Regions from separate parts of the Mesorhizobium sp. MC2-1-1 genome, predicted to be linked through region 2. Evidence: predicted binding sites of a transcription regulator. Region 2 holds the regulator's gene; the other holds the start of a gene.
What was found. Region 2 encodes PhoB, which activates phosphate uptake and scavenging genes when phosphate is short. Its sites were predicted from a motif close to TGTCATNNANCTGTCAT; they were not measured.
Positions count from the first base shown of each region.

Region 1: ppk2 (polyphosphate kinase 2) is a predicted target of PhoB. The motif match lies at 1,872-1,888, and genes of this name have one in related genera.

Region 1 covers NZ_CP195205.1:1,401,385-1,404,797, reverse strand. Annotated here, with positions in the region: gene hemB (porphobilinogen synthase) at 1-637, shown strand, start outside; gene ppk2 (polyphosphate kinase 2) at 852-1,772, opposite strand; gene ACR64R_RS07035 (aldo/keto reductase) at 2,038-3,081, shown strand; gene ACR64R_RS07030 (glycosyl transferase family 90) at 3,097-3,413, opposite strand, start outside.
Region 2 covers NZ_CP195205.1:3,964,385-3,967,797, forward strand. Annotated here, with positions in the region: gene xylF (D-xylose ABC transporter substrate-binding protein) at 1-76, opposite strand, end outside; gene ACR64R_RS19615 (ROK family protein) at 344-1,579, shown strand; gene phoB (phosphate regulon transcriptional regulator PhoB) at 1,610-2,299, opposite strand; gene phoU (phosphate signaling complex protein PhoU) at 2,317-3,024, opposite strand; gene pstB (phosphate ABC transporter ATP-binding protein PstB) at 3,045-3,413, opposite strand, start outside.

The DNA.
Region 1 (3,413 bases), 2.6 Mb from region 2:
CATCATCACCGATGCCGCGCTCGATCCCTTCACCAGTCACGGCCATGACGGCATCCTGCGCGACGGCATCATCGTCAATGACGAGACAGTTGAACAAGTCGCCGCCGCGGCCGTCATCCAGGCTGCCGCCGGTGCCGACATTATCGCGCCATCCGACATGATGGACGGCCGTATCGGCGCCATCCGCGACGCACTCGACGCCAACGGTTTTCAGGACGTGGCGATCATGTCCTATGCGACGAAATTCGCTTCCGCCTTCTATGGCCCCTACCGCGAGGCGGTGGGCACCGCCGGCCTGCTCAAGGGCGACAAGAAGACCTATTACATCGACCACGCCAATTCGGACGAAGCGGTGCGAGAGGCCGAGCAGGATCTGGCGGAAGGCGCCGACATGCTCATGGTCAAGCCGGGGCTGCCCTATCTCGACATCATCCGCAGGCTGAAGGACGAGTTGCAGATGCCAACCTTCGCCTATCAGGTTTCGGGCGAATATTCGATGATCAAGGCGGCTGCCGCCAATGGCTGGATCGACGGCGAGAAGGCGATGCTGGAATCGCTGCTTTCGCTGAAGCGCGCAGGCTGCGACGGCGTGCTGACCTATTTCGCGCCGACCGTGGCGGAGCTGCTGCGGGGTTAAACCGCCAAACCGGCTAGCAGGGGCGCCGCTGGCCAGCCGTCAGAATTCCACGTCGACCTCGACGATCTCCTCCGGCTCGGCCAGCGCGCCTTCAGTCCATTCCCGCATCGGCGGCCAGGCAAAGTCTGTTTCGCATTAGCGGAGAGAGGGCTCACCAGCACCGATGGCGACAGGAGCAGCAACTCCTTGCGTGAACGGGAGAAGGAACCGCGCCTCAGTACTTCTCCGGCACATAGAGCTCGCGCGGCAGCACCTGGCGCTCGTAGGAAGGATTGAACACCCGCTCCGGCAGCGTGATCTCCTCATGCGGCACCTCCTCATACGGCAACTGCTGCAGCAGGTGGTCGATGCAGTTGAGCCGCGCCCGCTTCTTGTCGTTGCCCTCGACGATGAACCAGGGCGCTTCCTTGATGTTGGTGCGGGCGAAGGTTTCTTCCTTGGCCTTGGTGTACTGCTCCCAGCGCACCCGCGACTGCAGGTCCATCGGCGACAGTTTCCACTGCTTCATCGGATCGTGGATGCGCATGAGGAAGCGCATCTGCTGCTCCTCGTCGGTGATCGAGAACCAGTATTTCACCAGGGTGATGCCGGAACGGACCAGCATGCGCTCGAATTCGGGCACGTCGCGGAAGAACTCCTCGACCTGATCTTCATTGGCAAAACCCATAACCCGCTCGACGCCGGAGCGATTGTACCAGGAGCGGTCGAACAGCACGATCTCGCCGCCCGCGGGGAGATGCGGCACGTAGCGCTGGAAGTACCATTGCGACCTCTCGCGCTCGGTCGGCGCCGGCAATGCCACGACACGGGCGATGCGAGGGTTGAGGCGCTGGGTGATGCGCTTGATGACACCGCCCTTGCCGGCGGAATCGCGGCCTTCGAAGATCACCACCAGCTTCTTCTTGTGGTAGGCGACCCAGGACTGCAGCTTGATCAGCTCGGACTGCAGCCTGAGCAGTTCGCGGAAATAGGTCATCCGTTCGATCGAAGGCGGATGCGACTTCTTGTAGATCTTGGCGATCTCGAGCGAGAGCGCCGGCTCGGAAATCTCGAGCTCGTAGTCCTCGTCGAGCGTGTCTGCGAGTTCGGCCTCCAGCCAGTCCTTCGCCCCTGAATTCGGTTTCACTTCATTCATCGCGCAGCTCCGTCTGCCTGTCAGCCTTCATCGCCTCGGAATGCGCCGCGGCCCCGGCGGACACGCGACTCCGTAAGCCGACCGGGATACAGAGGCGCAATGACGGTTTTATTGCAAGCGACCGGCCGGCGGCATCCATGTTAGCCTATATATGATCGGACCGTATCGGCAGCGGGGCGACACGCCGGCTGAATTGTCCTACAAATCCCCTCGCCTCTTCCCGGCGCTCGCCACGGCGCTTCTTCAACCAATCGCGAGGACTGACATGGAATACCGCACGCTGGGCCGATCCGGCTTGAAAGTCTCGACATTGACGCTTGGCACCATGACGTTCGGCGGCACCGGCCCATTCGCCGCCGTCGGCAATTCGGACCTTTCCGAGGCCAGCCGCATCATCGACACCTGCATCGATGCCGGCATCAACCTCATCGACACCGCCAATGTCTATTCCAACGGCCTCTCCGAAGAGATCATCGGGGAGGCGCTTGGCGGCAGGCGCAAGAATGATGTGCTGATCGCCTCGAAGGCCCGCATGCGCATCGGCGCCGGGCCCAATGACGAGGGCCTTTCGCGTTACCATCTGATACGCGAATGCGAAAAGAGCCTGAAGCGGCTCAAGACCGACGCCATCGATATCTATTTCGTCCACCAGTGGGACGGCCTGACGCCGTTGGAGGAGACGGTCGCGGCGCTCGACACCCTGGTCAACCAGGGCAAGGTCCGCTACATCGACTGCTCCAACTACTCGGGCTGGCACGTGATGAAGGCGCTGGCTGTCAGCGACAGCCGGCATCAGGCCCGTTTCGTCACCCAGCAGATCCATTACACGCTGGAAGCCCGCGAGGCCGAATACGAGCTGCTGCCGATATCTGTCGACCAGGGCCTCGGCGTGCTGGTCTGGAGCCCGCTGGCCGGGGGCCTGCTCTCCGGCAAATATCACCGCGACAGCCCGACCGCGCGCCAGGTCGGCGGCTGGACGGAACCGCCGATCCGCGACCAGGACCGTCTGTGGCGGATCGTCGAAGTGCTCTCCGACATTGGCAGGGCGCGGGGCGTGTCGGGAGCGCAGGTGGCGCTTGCATGGCTGCTTGGCCGTCCGGCCGTAAGCTCACTGGTGATTGGCGCGCGCAACGAGGGGCAGCTCAAGGACAACCTCGCCGCGGCCAGCCTGCCGCTCTCCGAAGAAGAGCGCCAGCGACTCGATGCCGTCAGCCGGCCGCCGGTGCTTTACCCGTACTGGCACCAGCAGTTCACGGCCAAGGACCGTTTCGGGCCGGCCGACAAGCTGCTCGACCGCTCCCACGCCTAGGGCTTCGGTGAGCACTCAGCCGGCGATAAAGCGCCAGACTTCCGTGTCGGGCTTGATCTGCCCGCTCAGCACGAAATATTTGTAGAGGACGAGCAGCGAGATCGCCTGCTCGACCGGCTCATTGTGGAATTCGCGGCAATAGGCGTTGGCGGCGGCGGTTATCCGCTCAGCTTCGTCGGGATGCTTTTCGAAATAGGCCACCTTGTCGACCAGGTCGGAGAAATCCGGCTCGAGTGGCACGTAGTGGACATTGGGCTCGACCTTGGCTTCCGCAAACCAGGTTTCGTAGGTCGGTTCCGGCATCAGGCAGAGCGAATTGGAACTCATGATCC
Region 2 (3,413 bases):
CCTTCGCCTCGGCGACCGACGCCAGCGTCAGCGACATGGCAACGCCCGCCAGGATGGCGGCTGCGAATTTCTTCATGATATCCTCCCTGCGCCCTCGGCGGCGCGACCCAGACTGGTCCGAAGACCGGCAAAGAGGCTTTTTTTCGAGCCTCAAAAAAATAGTGGTGCAGCAAAACGGCCCTGTCAACCGGGATTCTGATGGCTTTTGATGTGTCCCGGGATTTTTTCGACATTCGCAATAAATAATGACATGGGCTTTGGCTTCTGCCACTATCCATAGCGTGTCGGCGACAGGCCAAGGCATCATCACAAGGCCGCGACGACCCGGGAGGACGTGCGAGAGATGTCGGTCGGAATCCGCCACGACGACTTGCGCCGGCGCAATCGCGCCATGGTGATTGCGGCCGTGCGTCGCGCCGGCCAGCCGTCCCGCACGGAGATTGCCGCCACCACCGGGCTCAGCCACTCGACCATTTCGGCGATCTCCGCCGATCTGATCCAGGAGGGCATTCTCGCGGAAAGCAAGGCCAGCGAGCCGACGGCTTTGCGACGCGGTCGGCCGCAGATCGGTCTCGCGCTCAACCCCGAAGCCGCCGCGGTGCTGACGGTGGTGCTGTCGCTCAACTTCCTCTCCGTCGCCGTCATCGACTATGCCGGCCAGGTCATCGCCGAGGAGCAGCGCCGACTCGACACGCTGACATTGCCGCGCGACGAACTGATCGGCGAATGCGTCGCCATCGTCAGGCGCCGGCTGGAGGATTCCGACCTCGATGTCGGCAGCGTCGCCCGCATTGCCATGGGCATTCAGGGCATCGCCGATTCCCAAGCGCGCGCCATGCTGTGGTCGCCGATCACGCCACTGACGGACATTCCCTTCGCCGACATACTGGAGGCGGAGTTCGGCATCCCGGCCACGATGGAAAACGATTGCAACATGATGGCGGTGGCGCTCCAATGGCGCGATCCCGAGCGCTATCGCGACAATTTCATCGCGATCCTGCTCTCACACGGTATCGGCATGGGCCTGGTGCTGAAGGGCGAGCTTTTCATGGGCACGCATTCCTCCGGCGGCGAGTTCGGCCACATGATCCACCGGCCGGGCGGGGCGCTTTGCCGCTGCGGCCGCCGCGGCTGCGTCGAGGCCTATGCCGGCAATTATGCGATCTGGCGCAGCGCCATGGGAATAAGCGAGGATGCAACGCCGACCGACGTCGGCGACGCCGACATGCGGGCGCTGGCGGCAAAGGCCCGGCAGGAGAACGGCTTGGAGCGCGAGGCCTATCGCCGCGCAGGCGAGGCGCTTGGCTTCGGTCTTGGCAGCCTGTTCGCCCTCATCGACCCGGCGCCCGTCGCGATGGTCGGCGTCAGCGCGGCCGCCTTCGACCTGATCGAGCCGGCGCTGAGGGAGGCGATCGCCCAGACCGCCGGCGGCCAGCACTCGAAATCGATCTCCTTCGACACCGAGCCGAACGAACTGCCACTGATCCGCGAAGGCTGCGCCATGCGCGCTCTGACCTTCGTCGACCAGGAGATTTTCGCGCCGGGCGTCCAGGCGAGAGCGGGCAAGCACGTTGCATAGTGGCGAGTGCAAGCGCCGAGATACGTATCCCTAGTCCTCCCGGATCGCGTAGCCCGCCCCACGGATGGTGCGGATGACATCCGGCATGCGGCCATTGTTGACGGCCTTGCGCAGGCGCCCGACATGGACGTCCACAGTGCGCTCGTCGATATAGATCGTCTCGCCCCAGACATTGTCGAGCAGCTGGCTGCGCGAGAACACGCGGCCGGGATGGCGCATCATGAATTCGAGCAGGCGGAACTCGGTCGGGCCGAGCCTGATCTCGCTCTTCTTGCGGTAAACGCGGTGCGATTCACGGTCGAGCACGATGTCGCCGACCTTGAGCACGCTGGACAGCACCTCCGGCTTGGCGCGGCGCAGCAATGCCTTGACGCGCGCCATGAACTCCGGCGTCGAGAACGGCTTGACCAGATAGTCGTCGGCGCCGGTGGACAGGCCGCGCACGCGGTCGCTTTCCTCGCCGCGAGCCGTCAGCATGATGATCGGCAGCCGCTCGGTCTCGGGCCGCATCCTGAGACGCCGGCAAAGCTCGATGCCGGAAACGGCCGGCACCATCCAGTCGAGCACGAGCAGGTCGGGAACGTTTTCCTGAAGGCGGATTTCGGCCTCGTCGCCGCGGGTGACCACTTCCACCTGGTAGCCCTCGGATTCGAGATTGTAGCGGAGCAGCACCCCCAGCGGCTCCTCGTCTTCCACCACCATGATTCGTGGCGCGATCATCGGGGTAACCTTTTCCGTCAGACAGCCGGCGCCGACATTGCCGTCTCGTCCTGCTTCGGACGGTTCGCGGGCAATTGCGTGCCGGTCAGCACATAATAGGCGTTCTCGGCGATGTTGGTCACATGGTCGCCGATACGCTCGAGATTCTTGGCGCAGAACAGAAGATGCGTGCAAGCGGTGATGTTGCGCGGGTCTTCCATCATGTAGGTCAAGAGCTCGCGGAAGACCGAGGTGTATTTGACGTCGATGCGTTCATCGTCGTTGCGCAGCTTGGCGAGCGCCGAGGCATCGCCGACCATGTATTCCTGGATCACGCCCTGGACCTGGATCAGCACCATCTGCGCCATGGAATCGATAGAATGCGTGAGATCGCGCGGCGCGGCGGCGACGCCGACCGAGCCGACGCGCTTGGCGATGTTCTTGGCAAGATCGCCGATGCGCTCGAGGTCGCCCGCCATGCGGATCGAGCCGACCACGTTGCGCAGGTCGTCCGCCATCGGCTGCCGCTTGGCGATCAGTGTGATGGCGCGGTCGTCGAGCTCGCGCTGGCGCGCGTCCATGATGGCGTCGTCGGAGACGACGCGCTGCGCCAGCGCATTGTCGCTTTCGAGCAGCGCCCGGGTCGAGCCGCCGACCATGGAGCCGGCGAGATCGCCCATGTCGTTGATGAGCCGGCTGATCTGCCTCAGATCCTCGTCGAAGGAGGCGACGGTATGTTCGGCCATGATGTTGTCCTCGTATGAACTCAGCCGAAGCGGCCGGTGATGTAGTCCTGCGTGCGCTTCTCGCGGGGCGAGGTGAAGATCTTCTCGGTCCGGTCGAACTCGACCAGTTCGCCGAGATACATGAACGCCGTCTGCCGCGACACGCGCGCCGCCTGCTGCATGTTGTGGGTGACGATGACGATCGTGTAATCGGCCTGCAATTCGTCGATCAGCTCTTCGATCTTGGCCGTCGACAGCGGATCCAGCGCCGAGGCCGGCTCGTCAAGCAGGATCACCTCGGGCTTCACCGCGACGGTGCGGGCGATGCACAGGCGCTGCTGCTGGCCGCCGGAGAGGCTGAGGCCGCTGGCGTTGAGCTTGTCCTTTACCTCGGTCCAGAGCGCGGCGCG